Regions from separate parts of the Rhodococcus sp. MPR-R1B genome, predicted to be linked through region 1. Evidence: riboswitches for the same ligand, from Rfam matches in the RefSeq annotation. Region 1 holds a riboswitch; each other region holds the start of a gene.
The links. Region 1 has a riboswitch for cobalamin ahead of metE (5-methyltetrahydropteroyltriglutamate--homocysteine S-methyltransferase). Riboswitches for the same ligand answer to the same signal wherever they lie in the genome.
Positions count from the first base shown of each region.

Region 1 (6,581 bases):
CGCCGCGAGATGAAGGCATTCGAGCGTAGGCCCTACTTCGCTCGGTTGGAGATCGAACTCCATTCGTCCTCGGATCAGTTCGTGATCGAGTCGTTGGATCTGCGCGCAGCGGCACATCGGAGAATGCTGTTCGAGTTGATGGACGGCGTCCCGGCCGAGACGGCGAGGGTTGCGGCCGTGGCAATAGGCGGCACGATGCTGACGGCCCTTGCGCTGTGGACCAGTGGCCGGATCGGATTCGCAGAGGCCCAGCGGAACGTCGAAGACGTCATCGGGCTGGTAATTCGCTGAACGGTTTCAACCTAGAATTCAGTTCTTGTTTCTTCTGTCATGAACGCGAATTATCGCTTCGGCTTTGTGAAAACGAAGACGCAGGACGAGACCTTACCTAGAATTCACTTACAAATATGTCGGGGTGTCCGATCCAGGGATCGACGTATCCGTGAACTGTGAAAGTGAGTCGCAATGAAGCGCTCGTACCGAGTCCGCGCTCGAATCTGGATGGTTGTCCTGGCGTCGGCGACGCTGGTGGTGACGGGGTGCGCCGGTAGCAGCCAAGGTACGACCACGGATGCATCGGACGTGACGGTCGGAGTTGTCGGTGACCAGAACAACGGGGGAGAGCCGCGATCGGGTGGCACCGTGTCGTTTGCCACCTACAACGGGATCAGTAGCCTCGATCCGGCTGACCGTCAGGACGGCGGCGCTACCGGTGGTAGCGAAATGGCAGCCATCTACGACCTTCTCATGCGCTTCGATACGTCGGCGGGCGAGTATGTTCCCCACTTGGCTCAGTCGTTGTCGGCCAACGGCGACAACACGGTGTGGACACTGAAATTGCGCGACGGCGTCACCTTCAGCGACGGCACTCCGATGGACAGTGCGGCAGTCCTGTGGAGCATCGATCACTATCTGCAGAAGAAGGGAACTCACGCGCTGGTGTGGAAGACCGCTGTGCGCGAGACGAATTCACCGGATCCGAGTACGGTCGTCTTTACATTGGCGCAGCCGTGGGACGAGTTCCCGATCATGTTCACCACCGGTCCCGGCATGATCGTCGCGCCCTCGTCGATGGCTACCGGCACGTTCACCCCGATCGGGGCAGGCCCGTTCACCGTCGAGAAGTTCGCCTCCCAGGACGAATTGGTGCTCGCTGCCCGTCCGACGTACTGGGACGGGGCGCCGTACCTCGAGAAGTTGCGCTTTCCCGCAATCGTCAACGAGAAGAGCAAACTGGAAGGATTGCACACCGACGGAATCCAGGTTGCCTATCTGAAGTCTCCCGACTTCATTCACGAGGCTTTCGAAGCCGGTGATCCCGGATTTGTGTACTCGGCCAGCATGGCCGGAGTTCTGGCAATCAATCAGCGCGACGATCGGGCAGCGAAGGACGAGCGCGTGCGTAAGGCGATTGTCGCTGCGGTGGACCCGAATACGTTCAACGAGCGAGTTCAGGGCGGCTTCGGCGAACCCGGCACCGACATGTTCGCGTCGTGGTCGCAGTGGCACGGATCGGTGGCCGGGAACGGCTTCGACCCCGAGGCGGCCAAGAAGTATCTCGCCGAGGCGAAGGCGGACGGTTACGACGGAAAACTGACGTACGTCGGGATGAACGATCCGGCGACACAGCGCAGCGCACTGACGTTTCAGTCGCTCTTGCAGGCAGTGGGTTTCACGGTCGACATCACCTACGCAACCAGCATCAACGATCTGATTTCCATGCTGTACGCAAAGCATGACTACGACGTGTCCTACTTCGCGTTCAACGTGCTGGAAGAGTCACCGTTCGTGCGTATGTACGGCAACCTGTTCAGCGATTCGCCGTCGAACATCCTCGGTTACAAGAACGCTCGGATGGACGAGTTGCTCGGCAAGCTGCAAACAGCGTCGGGCGAGGATGAGCGGCGAGCCGTCATCGACGATATTCAGACCGTGGTCAACGAGACGGCGCCGATGGCCGTGGTCAACTCCGGCAAGGTCTTCATCCCGTGGCGCGAGAACGTCCACGGAGTGACCCCGAGTGCGGACGGGATTCTGCTCTTCGGCAATACGTGGTTGAGCTGACCCCCGTGCGCCTTTTTGGTAGTTCCCACTACCAAAAAGGCGCACAGGGGCTTTGCCCCTAAAGCTCCGCTCGTACCAACTTCGCGGCTTCGACGAGGTTACGAAGCGATGCTTCGACCTCGATCGGCCCCCGTGTCTTCAATCCGCAGTCCGGATTGACCCACAATCGTTCGACAGGAACAGCTTTGAGTGCCTCACGCAGGGATTCGGCAATCTCGTCGACGCTCGGCACCCGCGGCGAGTGGATGTCGTAGACACCCGGGCCGACGCCGAGATCGAACCCGACCGAACTGAGATCGTCGAGGACCTCCATGTGTGAGCGCGCCGCCTCGATGGACGTGACGTCCGCGTCGAGGCCGGCGATGGCGCCGATCACCGCTCCGAACTCGGAGTAGCACAGGTGCGTGTGGATCGCAGTGGAATCCGCGACGCCCGAGGTAGCCAACCGGAAGGCGCCGACCGACCAGTCCAGGTAGGCGCGCTGATCCTCGGCACGCAGTGGGAGCAGTTCTCGCAGAGCCGGTTCGTCGACCTGGATGATTCCGATTCCGGCGGCCTGCAGATCGACGGTCTCGTCTCGAATTGCCAGTGCGACTTGATTTGCCGAGTCGGCGAGGGGTTGGTCGTCACGGACGAACGACCAGGCCAGAATGGTGACGGGTCCGGTGAGCATGCCCTTGACCGGCTTGTCGGTCAGGGACTGCGCGTACGTGATCCAGTCGACGGTCATCTGCTTCGGGCGCGAGACGTCGCCGTACAGAATCGGCGGACGCACGCAGCGGGTGCCGTACGACTGGACCCAACCGTTGGCGGTGGCGAAGAATCCGTCCAACTGCTCCGCGAAGTACTGGACCATGTCGTTGCGTTCCGGCTCACCGTGAACAAGCACGTCCAGGTCCAGCTTTTCTTGGAGCGCAACAACTTCGGCAATTTCGGCGCGCATACGGTTGACGTACTCGGCTTCGTCGATCTCGCCCTTGCGCAGTGCTGCGCGAGCGATGCGGATCTTCGAGGTTTGCGGGTACGAACCGATGGTCGTCGTGGGCAGCGGCGGCAGAGAAAGCAGCTCGTCCTGGGCAGCGCGACGTTCGGCGGCGGGCGCGCGACCGGTTGCCGAGTTCAGCACCGCGTCCAGACGGCCTCGAACACTCGCATCATTAAGTCTGCGATCGTCCTTGCGGGTCGACGCGGCCGCTCGTGCCAGAGCGAACTCGTCCTCCACCGACTCTCGGCCCAGTGTGAGAGCGGTTGCGAGAGTTACTACTTCCTTGACCTTCTCGGTGCCGAACGCGAGCCACGAGCGCAGGGCCTTGTCGACATCGGACTCAGCGTCGAGTGTGTACGGAACGTGCAGCAGAGAGCACGACGTGGAGACGGCAAGCGTGTCGACGCTGCCGAGCAAGGCACCCAAAGTGCTCAGTGCCGAGTCCAGATCGGACCGCCAGATGTTTCGTCCGTCGACCACTCCGGCGACGATTAGTTTGCGGGCGAGTTCAGGTACGGAGCCGATCGAATCCTGACCGGCCACCAGGTCGACGGCAAATCCTTCGACGCCGGTGGACGCAAGCGCGGGCAACGCGTCACGCAGCGAACCGAAGTACGACGCCAACAGGATCGACGGCCGCTCGGACAGCGCTGAAAGCTGTTCGTACGCAGCGCGTGCCGCTTCGATTTCCTCATCGGTGCGATCGCCCACGAGGGCGGGTTCGTCGAGCTGAACCCAGCTCGCACCGGCCTTCGCGAGCCGACCGAGTAGATCCGCGTAGAGGGGGAGTAGTTCGTCGAGCCGCGAGAGCAGCGGCTCGTCTGTGCCGACAGCCTTCGAGAGCAGCAGGAAGGTGACCGGTCCGATGACGACCGGGCGGGCTGCAATGCCGTCGGAAAGTGCTTCTGCCAGTTCGGACAAGACCTTGGACGGGTCGAGTGCGAACGTGGTGGACGGTGAAATCTCCGGCACCAGGTAGTGGTAGTTGGTGTCGAACCACTTCGTCATTTCGAGTGGCGCGATGGTGTCCGTCCCACGGGCGGCGGCAAAGTAGCGGTCCAACGGATCGGCGACCGACGCGACGCGGTCGGGCAGCGCGCCGAGAAGAACTGCGGTGTCGAGCATCTGGTCGTAGAAGGAGAAGGTATTGACCGGGATGGAGTCGAGGCCCAGGTCACGGAGGTCGGCCAAGCCCTGCCGACGGAGGTCACGGGCGACAGCCTGCAGGGCGTCGGCGTCGATGCGCCCTGCCCAGTAGCTTTCGGTTGCCCGCTTGAGTTCTCGATGAGGACCGATGCGCGGTGAGCCCAGCACGGTCGAAGTGAATGTTGTTGTCACGGAGTTTCTCCAGATTGCCAATGCATTGATGGCCACTGCCGGCAGACGGGTACACCTCACGAGACCTCGAGTTTCGGCGGACAGTACTGCCCGCACCGCACACGAGGTCCGATGGAGATCTACACGCCCATTCCACGAGGCGGTGGACCGTCGGGCACGGCGTGCCCGACACAGTCGGCAGGTCTTCGGACTCGCGGGCACTCGATCGAGTTGGATCGAACCTACTGGCCGTCGCTTCCCAGGCGGATGCCCAGTGCACATAAACGGCGGTCGTTCCTGCTTACCGCTGCGGGACAGTCCCGGATTTTCACCGGGTTCCCTCTCACTCCGACAGCTTGCGCTGACGGGGCTTCGACGCCGGGAACGGTCTTCGGGGCTCCTCATGACCGCGCCGGGCGAACCAGCTGCATCGACCAGCATAAGGCCAACCCTCCCTGAGCAGTCAAGGAGAGTCGGCGAAGGGCGCTACGCGCGTGACATGTAGGAATTCGAGTCCGGTGGTACGCGCGGAAGATTCTCGGAGGAACGTAGATTCTCCGCCATTTCGACAAGCAGATCCTGCGAAGACGGCGATAGATCGACGACGCGAGAGGTGAGGTTTCGCAGGCGCACGTTGTGCAGCTGTTCGAGGAGAGAGAGGTCCGCCTCGCCGCCCGAGATCGCGGGCGGAGTTTGATCGGACGGGGCGTAGAAGTAGTCCGGATGGACGTTGAAGAAGTGGGCGAGGGCGGCAACCACTTCGGGTGACGGGTTGGTTCGGACGCCGGTGCGCAGTTGGGACAGGTACGGCGTCGAGATGCGGCAGCCGAACTCGGTCATGCCGCGAACGACCATCGCGTTGGTGACGTGAAAGTCGGCAGTCTCGAACAGCGAGTTCAAGCGATCGTTGAACTGGTTCGACATGAGACGTCCCTTCCCCCGTTACGCACAGGCTCCGTCGATTCAATTAACTGCATCATAGCCAGTTATCGAACGATTAGCTGTTTTGGATTCTCGCGAAGGGGTTTGTTTGCAGGGAAAACCCCTAGGGTAGAAGGTCCCTACTTTGAGTGATCTGGACAAATCGCCGTCAAGAATCGAACGGCGAACTATTTGCCGGGGAAGTGGATTCCGGCCATGCGGATCAGAGCCAGCCGTTCGACTCGGCGATTCTGACGGCTTCCGCGCGCGTCGACGCACCTGTCTTGCCCATCGCGGATGACAGATGATTTCGAACTGTCCCTGCGGACAAGAAGAGCGCCCCTGCGATGGCTGCCACGGGTGCGCCGTCGTGAGCGGCGCGCAGTACTTGGGTCTCACGCTCCGTCAGGGGCGACTCGCCGCTGACGAGGCTGTCGGCCGCAAGGGTGGGATCGACGACGCGCAGTCCGGCGTGGACACGCCTGACTGCGTCGGCCAACTGCCTGGCGGGTGTGTCCTTGACGACGAACCCGCCGGCCCCGGCGTGCAGGGCTTTGCGAAGAAATCCGGGACGTCCGAACGTGGTGACGATCAGGACTCGGGTGTCGGGTGCTGCCTCGCGAAGGGCCGCCGTCGCGGCGATTCCGTCCATGCCGGGCATCTCGACGTCCAGAAGCGCGACATCCGGGCGGTGTTCGAGAACAGCGGCCACAACCTCGTCGCCGCGACCGACCTCGGCCACCACGGAGAGGTCGGATTCCAGATCGAGTAGTGCGGCCAACGCTCCTCGCACGAGCGCCTGGTCGTCCGCCAAGAGCAGCCGTATGGTTGCTCGATCGCCCTGGCTGTTCACTCTGTCTCCTGTTCGACTACCTGAAGTGCAAACCCCTGCGGCTGGGGATGAGTGATGATCACTCGTGCGCCCGACGCTCCGGCGCGCTCGCGTAATCCGATCAGACCGTTGCCGGAAGACGTCGACCCGGCCCCTTGCCCGTCGTCGACGACCGACGCACTATTTTCGTCGACCGTGATCCGGCAGTGGGTCGCACCGCTGTGTCGAACGACGTTGGTGACGCCCTCACGGATCGTCCATGCAAAGAGTTCGCGAAGACGCGTGGGAACCATGTCGGTACTGCTCGGCACCTCGTCCTCGATGCCAGCCGCACGCAATGCCTCTCGTGCTCGGGCTATTTCGACGGGAAGAGAAATCCCACGAAATCCTTCGACGGCCGAGCGCACGTCTGCCAACGCGTCACGCGAAAGTCTTTCGAGGTCGTCGAGTTCGTTGCGCGCA
Region 1 is NZ_JBXAFO010000002.1:203,890-210,470, forward strand. Features, by position in the region: gene AC1Q61_RS03660 (TetR/AcrR family transcriptional regulator) at 1-291, shown strand, start outside; gene AC1Q61_RS03665 (ABC transporter substrate-binding protein) at 466-2,064, shown strand; gene metE (5-methyltetrahydropteroyltriglutamate--homocysteine S-methyltransferase) at 2,123-4,387, opposite strand; cobalamin riboswitch at 4,547-4,755, opposite strand; gene AC1Q61_RS03675 (helix-turn-helix domain-containing protein) at 4,853-5,290, opposite strand; gene AC1Q61_RS03680 (response regulator transcription factor) at 5,511-6,140, opposite strand; gene AC1Q61_RS03685 (sensor histidine kinase) at 6,137-6,581, opposite strand, start outside.

Region 2 (6,581 bases), on a different contig from region 1:
CGAAGAGGTCTGGGCCGACACCGACGGCGCCGTCGACATCTTCGTGTCCGGCATCGGCACCGGCGGCACCATCACCGGCGTCGGACGCACCCTTCGCAAGTACAAGCCCGAGGTCAAGATCGTGGGCGTCGAGCCCATCGACTCGCCGATCCTCAACGGTGGCCAGCCCGGCCCCCACAAGATCCAGGGAATCGGCGCGAACTTCGTGCCCGACGTCCTCGATCGCGAGATCTACGACGAGATCATCGACGTCTCGTTCCCCGATTCCATCGAGGTCGCTCGCGCACTCGGCACCAAAGAAGGCATCCTGGGCGGCATCTCGTCCGGCGCCATCGTCTGGGCAGCACTCGAGTTGGCGAAGCGTCCGGAAAACGCCGGCAAGCTGATCGTGGCTGTCGTGTGTGACTTCGGCGAGCGTTACATCTCCACCCCGCTGTTCGAACACATCCGGGACTGAGACTTGTGAGTATCCTCGGGACAATTCGCGAGGACCTGCAGGCTGCGCGCGGTCAGGATCCTGCCGCGCGCAGCAATGTGGAGAACGCGCTCGTTTATTCAGGGCTGCATGCTATTTGGGCGCATCGGGTTGCACATCGCATGTGGGCCGTCCCTGCGCTACGCGGCCCGGCGCGAGTGCTCTCGCAGCTGACACGCTTCGTCACCGGCATCGAGATTCATCCCGGTGCCACCATCGGTCGACGGTTCTTCATCGACCACGGCATGGGCGTCGTGATCGGGGAGACGGCCGAGGTCGGTAACGACGTGATGCTCTATCACGGCGTCACTCTCGGTGGTCGCTCGCTCGAACAGGTCAAACGTCACCCGACGCTGGGAGACCGGGTCACCGTCGGCGCTGGTGCCAAGATCCTCGGACCTGTCGTCATCGGTGAAGGTAGCGCTATCGGCGCCAATGCCGTTGTCACCAGAGATGTTCCGGCCGAATCCATCGCGACGGGTATCCCGGCGGTGGCGCGGCCACGGACCACCAAGGAAAAACTGGTGGACCCGAACAGCTACATCGATCCGGCGATGTACATCTGAAGCACTCCTTCTTCGATGGCCACCCTCGTGTAGACGGCGGGTGGCCGTCGGCGTTTGTTCAGGCTCGCGTCAGGTGCCACCCGCGACGTCCCAGTACGACGGCCGTCGCAGCGCCCAATGCTGCTCCGATCAAGGGATAGCAGGCCAGGACGAGCCAGCGCGGTCCGTCTAAGGGTTCGTAGGCGGTGGCTATTGTCGACTCGTAGTCCCGAGCCATCTGCACGTCCCGGAACGGTACGTAGGAACCCTGATAGACGATGGTCTCGTCAGGGCTGGTCATCACGTCGATCAGACTGCCCACCAGGGGAATTCCCCCGACGACAAATCCCAGAACCGCCAGAATCACGATCAGTGCGCGCATCGAACGAGCCTATCGCCCGGCCGGAAGTTCAGACTGCGATCGACGGTTCTTCGGGCGTCGAGAGGGTCAGGATCGCCCGCACGACGCGTGGACTCTGCTCGAGTGCGCGTTCGAGTTCGCGCAACGTGTGGGCCACTCGGGATTCCGCGTAGTCACCGACCAGATCGACGCTGGCCACCAGGTAGACCTGCCGCGGCCCGAGGTATTCCATGCGTAGGAACGTGATTCGGTTGATCTCGGGCAGTTGGGTGAGAGCTTCGACGGCTGCTGCCCGCAGCGTCGGTGAGGCCTCTTCGCCGACCAGGAAGCGGCGGTTCCGATCTATCAGAATGATTGCGATGACTCCGAGGAGAATGCCGACGAAGATGGAGCCGAGGGCGTCGGGGATCGGCGAACCGGTGACCTGGTGCAACAGAACACCGACGAACGCGATGACCAAACCGATAAGTGCCGCAGCATCTTCGGCGAACACGGCCCGAGTCGTCGGGTCGGATGTGTTGAGTGCCTGGGTCATGACGTCGCGGTTCACGGCGGACGCTTCGTTTCGGAGTTGTTTGTACGCCTGCCGGAACGAGATGCCTTCGAGGATGAACGAGACGCCGAGGACGGCGTAGGCGACACCGAAGTCGGAGGCCGGTTCGGAATGGAACAGTTCCTGGATGCCATGAGTGATCGAGACACCCGCGCCGAGTGCAAACAGTCCGAGAGCGGCGAACATCGACCAGATGTATGCCTCCCGGCCGTAGCCGAGTGGCTGGTCTCGGTCGGGAACCCGTTTCGAGCGGCGGTTCGCGATCAGCAGCAGCACTTCGTTGCCGGTATCGGCCCAGGAGTGGGTGGCCTCTGCGACCATCGATGCAGATCCGGTGACGATGGCGGCCGCCGTCTTGGCACCGGCGATCAGCGCGTTCGCCGCAAACGCCAGTACGACCGTCGTGGTGCTCTCGTCGGCCGATGCTTCCGTTTCGGTGCTCACGATTCTCAGGCTAGGCGGGTGACGACGGTTTCGTGCGGTGACGCTCGGCGACGGAGTGCAGCAGTGTGGCGACGGCGTCGTGGAACTGCGTCAGGCCCGGCTCTTCGACGGGAAAGTGCCCGCACCCGTCCAGCATCACGAATTCGGTGGGTGCGTTGATGCGGCGGAGGAACTGCAGGCTCAGTTCGGGTGGCGTCCATCGGTCGTCGGCCGGGTGGGTGAGCAGAACGGGCGTCGTCCGAAATGCTTCGGGTGCGGTGTGCTCGAACGAGAAGTAGCTGCTGAGGAATCCGAGTGGCACCCGAACACCGCCACCGCGCGGATCGGTTGCGCACAGCGTTGCGAGCTCCCGATTGCTGCTCATGTTCGCCACGTCGGCGACCCAACGGATGGGCACGCGGATACGGCCCACCAGTCGTTCGGTGCGCCGCATCAGGGGAGCGCCGTAGACACCCATCGGGCCGAACCGCGCCGCGGCAGCTCTGGCCGATGGATCCGAGGGATCGAGCAGGCAGGTAGCGACGACGGCGTCGGCCAGACCGGTCCGCGCGGCTACCTCGTAGGCCAGCAGACCGCCGATGCTGGCTCCCAACAACACCAGCGGCCGATCGTCGGCTGCCTTCTCGGCCCGGACGAGATCGCAGAGGAGATCGACCCACTGCTCGTACCGGACGCCGGCGGGATCGGCTACGACGGTGTCGCCGTACAGCGGAAGGTCAGGGAAGAGGACTTCGGCTCCGAGTTTCACGCCGATCCCGGCGAACGGCCACAACGCGCCCGAGTAGCCGCCGGCGCCGTGGATGCCGAGAACACGAACCGGCGCGTCTGGAACCACGGCCCGTGCGACGTGGACGGTGTTGCCGTTCCACTCCCACCACGTCGGGGTCGGCGCCGGCATGTGGTCGGTGTACCGGTCGGGCATAAACTTCGAGTAATCGGCGCTGGTCACCTACACAATTCTCGGTATCGGCGTCGCGGCTGACAACTCGCATCGGAGGACCGTGTCGACTCGGCGGAAAAGGCCCTCCCAGCAGCGCTCGAGGGCTACCTACGACGCGATCCTGGAGGCAGCTACTCGCGTTTTCGCTTCGGAAGCCATGGCAGCGACCACCAACCGGATCGCTGACGAAGCAGGGGTGTCGGTGGGCTCGCTCTACCAGTATTTCGGCGACAAGTACGAGATCCTCTCGGAGTTGGCGAACCGTCACGTGAGTGCTGCGCGGGAGAGTTTTGCGCTCTGCCTTGCCGACATCGTCGAGCGTGAGCTCTCCCCGGACGAGGCCGTCCGGATGTTGGTGGAGTGTGCGGTCGAAGTGAACAGTAAGCCGCGAGAGTTCTTTCACCTGCTCTACGATCAGGTTCCGCGTACGCGTGAGCTCATCGAGCAGGTCGAAGAATTGAATCGTCAACTGGTACTAGGCTTTTCGGAGTGCCTCCAGAGCCACGGTTTCAGTGCGGAGGATGCGTTGTTGACGTCGCGGCTGACCGTGACTGCCGTGGACAGTCAGGTGCATCGGGTTGTGCTGGAATCGGATTCACCCGAAGAACTTCGAGTGCGAACGGAAGCCGTCGTGCGGCAGGCGAGATCGATGATCGCGTCGGAATCCTGATCCGGTGTGCGGAATGGTGACCACAGTCCGTTATGGTTCTGACGTCATCATCGAGGTAATGGGAAGTCGGTGCAATTCCGGCGCGGTCCCGCCACTGTGAGGTCGTCCCTGCGTCGACCGTAGCCAGATACCACCCTCGTTGACGTTGTGTCATGCCACGAGGATGGATCGGTCACACCATGAATGCTGTTGGCGGAGCTCTGTCTCCACCTACCCACCTGCTTTCGCCGAAGGCTGGTGCGCCGCGAGGACGGCTCAGTCCGGGTATCGTGCTGCCCGCTCTGCTGGTCGTCGCCGTGCTCTCTGCTGTGTGCGCGTTGGCATTCGGATCCGAGATGCTCCCCGTGTCCACTGTGGTGGACGTGGTGCACTCGCGCTTTGGAGGCCCACCCGTCACGCGTTCCGAACTTGCGATCGTGTGGGGGATCAGAGCACCTCGGGTACTGCTCGGTCTGGCCGTCGGCGCTGGTCTTGCCGTCGCCGGCGCGGTGGTGCAAACCCTCGTCCGTAACGCTCTTGCCGATCCCCACCTGCTGGGAGTGTCGTCCGGCGCGAGTGTCGGTGCCACCGCCGTCATCACCACCGGACTGTTCGCCGGCGCGGGAGTGTGGGCGCTCAGTTTCGGCGCGATGATCGGGGCGTTGGGAGCTGCGATTCTCGTCTTCACCATCGCGACGCTGCAAGGCGGTATCACTCCACTGCGATTGGTTCTGACCGGCACCGTTACCGCATCCGCCCTGTCGGCGATCGCGAGTTTTCTGGTGCTGCGTACCAATGATTCCCAGGCCGCGCAGTCCGTATTGTTCTGGCTCCTGGGAAGTTTGGCCGGGGCATCCTGGGACAAGTTGTGGGCGCCGGTCATCGTTGTGTTCCTGCTGACGGCAGCGGTGTTCGCCCTGCACGGTTGGCTGGACGCGCTGGCGGCCGGGCCGGACGTCGCGGCTTCGCTCGGTATTCCCATCCGAACCCTGCGAAACGTGCTGTTCGGCGTGCTGGCAGCGTTGGTCGGCACGATGGTTGCGGTGTCCGGCGCGATCGCCTTCGTAGGCCTGGTCATACCGCACGTCACACGCATGCTTGTCGGAGCCAGACATCGAGTGGTGTTGCCGGCGGCAGCACTGATCGGCGCGTCGTTCCTGGTGTGGGTCGACGTCGTGGCGCGGACCTCGTTGCGGCCGACCGAGATCCCGCTGAGCGTGGTGACCGGGGTGATCGGTGCACCGCTGTTTCTCCTGCTTCTCGGCCGTCGGCGCTACCGATTCGGTGGCAGTTCGTGAGCGCCCGAGCCCTGGCGCTGACCGCGTCCGGAGTCGTTGTCCGCATCGACCGTCGAACCATCGTCAAAGGCGTCGACATCGCGGCCGACGCCGGTGCAGTAGTCGGCGTCGTCGGTCCGAACGGATCGGGCAAGTCGACGTTCTTGCGTGCTCTCGCCGGTCTCGGGCCGATCGCCGGCGGTGACATTCGTGTCGGCGGCGACTCCGTGCACGCGATGTCCGCGCGGTCGAGGGCCAAAGCCATTTCCTTTGTGGCGCAGGAAGAGCAGAGTCCCGCCGATTTGTTAGTTCACGAGTACGTGAGTCTGGGCCGCACGCCACATGCAAAGCCCTGGAGCGTCGGTGGAAAGCACGAGAATGCCGTCGTCGATCGTGCTCTGGGCGAGGTCGGAATGATCGAGCACCGGTTCTCTTCGATGGACACGCTTTCCGGCGGTGAGCGCCGGCGGGTGTTTCTCGCCCGAGGTCTCGCGCAGGACGCCGGTGTGCTCATCCTCGACGAGCCGACCAATCATCTCGACATCCGGCATCAACTCGAACTGCTCGATCTGGTCCGGTCGTTGGACCGGACGGTGATCATGGCACTGCACGACCTCGATTTGGCTGCGGCAGTGTGCGATCGGGTGCTCGTGCTCGCGGATGGAGTGGCCAGGGCGTTCGGACATCCATCCGACGTACTCACCACCTCGGTGGTGGCAACTGTCTTCGGCGTCGAGACTTTCGAGCTCGTGAACCCCGCGACAGGCCGTTCACACCTCGTATTCGAATCACGAAATTCTCAACTACAACAATCATTTTCGGAGAGTGCACTTTGATACAGGTAAAGACCCGCGCGTCGTTCGGTGCGGTTGTAGCCGCGACAGCGTTGTTGACAGTTGCCGGCTGCTCGGCAACTGCACCGGTGGACGAAGCTGCAGACAAGACTTCGGTGACATTGGAGAACTGCGGGACCGAAAGCACTTTCCAGCTTCCGATCGAGAACGTCGTTGCGACAAGCAATGCGGCCAATATCGGCACCATTCTCCGAGTCGGCGGTTTGGATCGTCTCGCGGCCGTCGTGTTGAACACGAACAACGACGCGGTCATGGAGTCGATGTTCGGCCCTGGAATTGCGGACGTCCCACACCTGGACGGAACGATCACGATGGAGACGATTCTGGGTAAGCAGGCGGACCTGGTGGTCGGCTCCTACAGTGGCTTGTTCAAGGGCGCCTCCGGTGTGACGCCGGAATCGCTGCAGAGCAACAACATCGATGCATATGTGATCTCCGATAGTTGTCGGCAGAGTGCCGCAGCGGATTCCGCGCTCGGCACGA
Region 2 is NZ_JBXAFO010000005.1:242,768-249,348, forward strand. Features, by position in the region: gene cysK (cysteine synthase A) at 1-457, shown strand, start outside; gene epsC (serine O-acetyltransferase EpsC) at 463-1,041, shown strand; gene AC1Q61_RS10110 (hypothetical protein) at 1,100-1,402, opposite strand; gene AC1Q61_RS10115 (cation diffusion facilitator family transporter) at 1,431-2,378, opposite strand; gene AC1Q61_RS10120 (alpha/beta hydrolase) at 2,389-3,327, opposite strand; gene AC1Q61_RS10125 (TetR/AcrR family transcriptional regulator) at 3,380-3,988, shown strand; cobalamin riboswitch at 4,005-4,140, shown strand; gene AC1Q61_RS10130 (FecCD family ABC transporter permease) at 4,258-5,265, shown strand; gene AC1Q61_RS10135 (ABC transporter ATP-binding protein) at 5,262-6,080, shown strand; gene AC1Q61_RS10140 (ABC transporter substrate-binding protein) at 6,077-6,581, shown strand, end outside.
Region 2: linked by a shared signal. The riboswitch ahead of AC1Q61_RS10130 (FecCD family ABC transporter permease) and the one ahead of metE (5-methyltetrahydropteroyltriglutamate--homocysteine S-methyltransferase) in region 1 are both predicted to bind cobalamin.

Region 3 (6,581 bases), on a different contig from region 1:
GTGAACCGTACGTCGACCTCGAACGCGAAGCAGTGGCGATGCTCTCGCGTGAATGACAGTTCCGAGTGCGTCTAGTGCGAGCCGGGCGGAAGGTATCGCACGGTAGGTACTCCGCCGGGACCGTCCAGGCGAACCTCGGCGTCGACCTGGTAGACCTCGGCTATCAGGTCAGCGGTGAGGACCTCGGTCGGGCTTCCGTGGGCAACGATGGATCCCCGGTTCAGCATCACTATCGAATCGCAGAACATGGCGGCCAGATTCAGATCGTGCAATGCCATGATCGTGGTGGTGGGGAGGCGTCGCACGAGCGCGAGCAATTCGAGTTGATGGTTGATGTCCAGGTGATTGGTCGGCTCGTCGAGTAGCAACTCGTGAGGTTCCTGAGCGAGGGCGCGCGCGATCTGGACGCGTTGGCGCTCCCCGCCGGACAGGGTGTGCCACGACCGGTCCAGCATGCCGGCGAGATCGGTGTGTTCGATCGCTGCCCGGACGGCGTCGCGATCGGAATCCGACTGCCCACCCCACAGTCCGCGGTGCGGTGTGCGTCCGAGTTCGACTACCTCCGCGACCGTCAGATCGATCTCGGTGTTGCTGTGCTGATCAACGGTCGCGATCCGACGCGCGATGTCGCGGCGTTTCCAGTCGGACAACGGGGTTCGGTCCAGGGTCACGACACCGGATGTCGGACGATTGTGCCCGGCAAGCAGTTTCAGCAGCGTCGATTTCCCCGAACCGTTGGGGCCGAGAAGCCCCACCGTACTTCCGGTTGTAGGCGAGACGTCGAGGTCGTCGACTATGAGCGCCCCGCCGACCCGCCAACTGACGCCGGTAGCTTCGAGTGTCATGGCCTGGCCTTCCGTCTCCAGAGGATGACGGCAAACGCAGGCACACCGACCAGCGCGGTCACCACACCGGCCGGGAGTTCCTGCGGCGCAATGGCTGTGCGTGCCACAGCGTCGACCCAGACAAGGAAGATGGAGCCGATCAGTGCGGACGCGGGCAGGAGTCGGCGGTGGTTCGAACCGACGAGAGCCCGCGCCGCGTGCGGGAGGACCAGGCCCACGAAGCCGATGGCACCTGCGACGCTCACGATCACCGCGGTCATCAAGGCTGTTGCCAACAACAGGGTCACACGCACCCGCCACACGTTCACCCCCAGCGACGACGCCGCGTCCTCGCCGAAGGCAAAGGCGTCGAGTGCGCGGGAGTGAGTCAGACAGACCACGAGGCCGACTGCGACCACCGCAGCGCAGAGTGCGACGTCGAGCCAGTCGGCGCCGCCGAGTGAGCCCAGGAGCCAGAACATCACGCCGCGGGTCTGCTCGGGATCGGCCGAGGTGATGACGATGAACGAGGTGAGCGCGGAGAACAGTTGGGTCGCGGCGACACCGGCCAGGATCACCCGGTCCGGCGTGCCGCCGGCCGCATGGGCGAGCAGCAGCACAAGGGCGAAGGAGATCACCGCGCCGATGAAGGCGCCGCTCGACAGGCCGATCAGTCCCGACCCGACTCCGAGGATCACGATCAGTACGGCACCGGTCGAGGCGCCGGACGAGATACCGAGGACAAACGGATCGGCCAGCGGATTGCGAAGCAGCGATTGCATGATCGCACCGCACAGCCCGAGACCGGCACCGCAGAGCGCGGCGAGCAGGGTGCGCGGCAGACGGAGGTCCCACACGATGCCGTCACGGATAGGGGTGACGTCCGCCGCGGTACCGCCGAGATGGCCGACGACAATCGAAGCCACCTCACCGACCGACAGACCGGCCGGCCCCAACGTGATGGCAACGGCGGCTGATCCGGCCAGCGTGACAACACCGATCACCCACAGCAGGGTGACGGTCGTCGGGTTGTCACGCAGCCGAACTCTTGTCGTCATCTCACGCCGTAGACCACGTAGTCGTCGAACAGTTGCCAGACCGTCCCCGACTCCCGAAAACCTGCTTGCGCGAGCGCCGCCAACTGGAAGTCGACGGCTGTGGGCGCGGTGGCGTCACGTCCGGCGAATCTGCGCTCTCGCTCGTCGGTCATTGGTCCGATGCCGTGAGTGGCCCGCAGCTCGTCCCACCAGCTGTCCCACTCGGGAGCGCCCGCAGCAAAGGCGGAGCGTTGCGTCTGCTCGTCGTGAGCGTTCGCCCATCGGCTTATGACGGGGGATCGGCCGTCGAAGCGAAAGTGATCACCATTGAGCAGAACGCCGGCAGGGCTCAGCAGTTCGCGGCACTGCCGATACACCTCGACGAGCTGCTGCGGTTGCAACCAGTGCAGCGCGGTTGTCGACACTATCGCCTGAACCGGCGCAGCCACCGAATTCGGCCAATCGGCTCCCGCCAGGTCTGCGTCGATCAGCTGCAGTCGGTCACCGAAACGCGTCGACGACTGGCGGGCGAGCTCCAGCAGCATCGGGTCGTAATCGATCCCCACAACGCTCGCATGCTCGAACTTTTCGAGAATCCGGGCGCTCAGTGAACCCGGCCCGCAGGCCAGGTCGACAACCGTGAACGGGGCGTGCGCGTGCTGCAATTCGAGGACGTCGAGAATCACGTCGAAGCGCTTCTCACGGTCGGCGATGTATGCCGCCTGCTGGTCGTCCCACCGACGCACCAGTTCACAGATCTCCGCGGACATCTAGACCACACCCAACTGGCGCAGCCCGTCGGAGAGCTGTTCGATGCCACCGACATTGCGGATCGAGGGATCCATCGTCGTTCCTTCGAGGATGATGTAACGCTTGTTCTTCACTGCGGTGAGCTTGCTGGCGACCGGGTCCGATTCGAGGAACGCGATCTTGTCTGCGGCACTGTCGCCGTCTCCACCGCGGTCGAGATCTGCGAGCACCAGCACGGTCGGGTCTCGATCGAGGACACTCTCCCAACCGATTTCGGGCCAGTACTGCTTGTTGTCGTCGAAGGCGTTCTTCGCACCCACCGCGTCGGTCATGATTCCCGGTGCACCGCAGCACCCGGCGAAGTACGGAGTCTTCGTGGCTGCGTACCACCACGCCAGCGTCACGTTCTCAGCTCCCAGTGCCGCCGTGGCGGTGGCCGCGCGATCCTTCAAATTCTCGGTGAGGTCGACACCTTTGTCCTTGACATCGAACAGTGTTGCCACGTCGTCGATTTCGTCGTACAAGTCGTCGAGCGTGAGGGCCTTGCTCTGCTCGGCATCCTGACCGGTGCACTCGCTGGGTGACTGATATGTCGCGACACCGAGGTCGGTGAACTTGATCCGGTCGGCGATGCCCTCCGAGGTGAACGTGTAGTTGAACGTCGTGTAGACCATGTCCGGTTCGCGTTCGAGGACACTTTCGAATGACGGGAACTCGGTGTCGAACGCCTGGACCTGACCACGCGCCTCGCGCAGTTCTGGGAGGACATCGTCATCGCTCATGGCGTACCCGGCCATCCGGTCCTGCACTCCCAGTGCGAACAGCATCTCTGCTGCAGGTTGATTTACCGCGATTGCCCGTTCGATCGGTCGCTCCACCGTGACGTCTCGGCCACAGTTCTGGACTGTCACGCGCGATTGTTCGGAAGAGTTGGATTGTCGGGCAGCACTGTCGTCGGAGGAGCAGGCAACCAACGACGCGCTCAACAGGGCAGCGACGGCGGCGGCGGGTAGGCGAAGTCTGGACAGACGCATGGAATCTCGTTCTCGCAGGGGCTCGTTCGCGGAGCCCGTTACCGTGTGAACAGGCGCCTGTTGACCCCTGCTGCCAGCCGGTATTCGGACTCGAGATCGCCCCACCCGAGCGCCTTCCCAGATTCTCATCCAGTGGCGTAAGCCCGGGCGGTCACCCTCACCGCTGCGCGTCAGTTCCGGATTCACACCGGATTCCCTGACCCCCTGTGTGGAGGTCCGCTGGCACAGAGGAACTTATCACCGCAGTGCACCGCCGGTCAGGTCGGCTGGTGTGAGGCAATCAGATCTCGATGGCCAGGTCGTCGATGTCGGTGAGGGTTCCGCCGTCGGCGAGGATGCGCTCGTAGTTCTCGCGTCGACGGAGGTCGATTTCGGTGTTGCTGACGCCCTCCTTCCAATATCCGAATATCGCGACGTCGTTTTTGTCGAGTCCGACGGTCGATCGAAAGTGCTTCCGGATTGCGCGCATCTCGTTGCGTTCACCGGCGCCCCACACGACGTAGCTCGCGGGATTGGCGAGCTCGCGTGCTCGTACCGCCAGTGGGCCGTCGGGCTCGGCCGGATCTGCGCTCACGCGGTGAAGCTCCAGGCCGGGGAGGGCGGGCAGTTCGGCGAAGGCGACCTCGTCATCTGTTGTGACCCAGCCGATTCCGACGACGTCGGTAGGTAACTGCTCGATGATCGAGTGCAATGCGGGTATTGCGGTGCCGTCCAGAAAAAGTGCGATACGTCGACCAGGAACATCAGGGATCAAGAAGTGTGGCCGCGGACCGGTGAGGCCGAAGGTGTCACCGACGGCCAACGTTGCTGCCCACCTCATCATCGGACTGGTCTGTCCGTGCAGGACCACATCGACGACGATCGATCCGCTCGCTGAATCGTAGGAACGCACCGTGTACACGCGCGAAGCGTCGTCGAAGGCCGGCCCGAGATTCATGCGTACGGTCACATTCGGGCGTGACCAGGTCGGATCGTCGGTCGACTCCGTCAAACGAGCCGTGATCCGCAGCAGGTGATCGCTCGGTCGCTCCATCGCTTCGACGATCGCGAGAACGTCGTTGAGTCCGCGATTGTGGTCAGCGGTCCTTAGGACGGTCGTCGGGGGAGTTGTTGTGCGCGAGGCGTCTGCATGTGTCATCGACTGTGCTCCTGGATCGGGTTTTCGGGATGCCGCCAGGTTAGTGCTGCCTAAGTCGAGCGAGTTGTCCAGAAGTGACATCTGATTACCTGAATGATTCGGGTCTCGAAACGACGCGGTTGAGCGAGTGGTGCCGGCGCTGCTACCGTGCCTGTGATGTCCATACGCCGCTGTTCTCTCGCTTCCGGCCGTGCACTGCGCACGGCCCGATTCGGCGTAGCGACTTTCCGACGTGGGCGTAAGGCGATCGACCGCCGCCCGTCCGGTCTTGTCTGGATCGAAAGAGCCTTGGCCGCACCGGCCGGATCCGTCTGACATTCGCCACTTCGGCGAGCATTGCCTCGCCGAGATTTCGCAGTGCCACACCTGTTGCAGTGCTGCGCATTTCCCGTACCTGAAGTTTCTCGCGGGTGAGTTGTGAGTGTCGGCGCCACCGAGCCTGGAATGCCAGCCAACTCGTTTTCGTGAAAGGTACACAGCAATGAATCGTTTCGAAGGTCGTCGTATTCTCGTCACCGGCGCAGGATCTGGAATCGGGCAGGCCACCGCGCTGCGGTTGCTCGCCGAAGGTGGCCGCGTGGTCGCTGCCGACATCTCCGAGCAGGGTTTGGCGAACACCCGGAAATCGGCAGAACATGCTTCGACGGAGGATCGCCTCGACACCGTCGTCGTCGATATCGGTGACGAGAGTTCCGTCATCAAGGTTGTGGGTCAGGCGATTTCGACTCTCGGGGGATTGGACGTACTGGTCAACGCCGCCGGGATACTGCGTGGTGGGCACACCCACGAGACCTCGCTGGACCTGTGGAATCAGGTGCTCTCCGTGAATTTGACGGGCACTTTCCTCGTCACCCGCCAGGCACTGCCGGCTCTCCTCGCCACCGCCAACGCAGTCGTGGTGAATTTCAGTTCCACCTCCGCGGCCTTCGCGCACCCGTACATGGCCGCGTACGCCGCAAGTAAGGGAGGAATCCAGTCCTTCACTCACGCACTGGCTCTCGAATACGGCAAGCAGGGTCTGCGTGCCGTCGCGGTGGCTCCGGGCAGTGTGAAGAGCGGGATCACCGACACTACGGCGTCGTACTTGCCGGAAGACACCGACTGGTCGCTCTTCGGCAAGTTGTCACCGATTCTGAGCACTGATCTGGAGTCCGGTGGTGCCCCCATGGCCGGGCCGGAAAGTGTTGCGGGAGTTATCGCGATGTTGGCATCCGACGATGGTGCCTTCATCACGGGCACGGAGATCCGTGTCGACGGCGGCACACACGCCTGATTCTGAGTCCGTCTGACGGCCCGCACAGGCAGGCCGTCAGACGCGAGCCGTCATTCTTGCGAGCGAGTGATGGCGGGGACGACGTAGGACTGATCGAGCACGGCGGGCGAAGGTTCGTACATTCTCAGTACCGGTCGGAAATCCCCGCGCGGTGCGGGCAGCCAGTTTGCCTTCGCCGTGGGATCTTTCGGCTCCTCGTGGCTGATCGTGATCGTCAACGCACCGTCGGCGTCGTGGACGATTCCTGGAGTGCGGTCGCCGATCGAGTATCGGTCGACGGGGTTCGCCACGAGGAAGAAGTCCGGCACCGAGTACATCGTCAGCGACCAGAAGGCGCTCACCGGCGGAGTGGGGTCGAGTCTTATTGTGTAGGTGTGGGTTCCGTTCAACTGCTCGCCCTGATCGTCGACGTAGGTCATGATGTACGCCGCTTCGTAAGGGTGGTTGCCCCACAGCCCGCCCTTGGCAGCCGCGGCGCGTTCGACGATGCGCAACTTGGGATCGGCGATCTTGAATTGTGAATCG
Region 3 is NZ_JBXAFO010000033.1:5,110-11,690, reverse strand. Features, by position in the region: gene AC1Q61_RS28875 (arylsulfatase) at 1-56, shown strand, start outside; gene AC1Q61_RS28870 (ABC transporter ATP-binding protein) at 72-845, opposite strand; gene AC1Q61_RS28865 (FecCD family ABC transporter permease) at 842-1,882, opposite strand; gene AC1Q61_RS28860 (class I SAM-dependent methyltransferase) at 1,879-2,631, opposite strand; gene AC1Q61_RS28855 (ABC transporter substrate-binding protein) at 2,632-3,645, opposite strand; cobalamin riboswitch at 3,704-3,884, opposite strand; gene AC1Q61_RS28850 (siderophore-interacting protein) at 3,926-4,783, opposite strand; gene AC1Q61_RS28845 (hypothetical protein) at 4,940-5,098, shown strand; gene AC1Q61_RS28840 (SDR family NAD(P)-dependent oxidoreductase) at 5,265-6,056, shown strand; gene AC1Q61_RS28835 (DUF1254 domain-containing protein) at 6,107-6,581, opposite strand, start outside.
Region 3: linked by a shared signal. The riboswitch ahead of AC1Q61_RS28855 (ABC transporter substrate-binding protein) and the one ahead of metE (5-methyltetrahydropteroyltriglutamate--homocysteine S-methyltransferase) in region 1 are both predicted to bind cobalamin.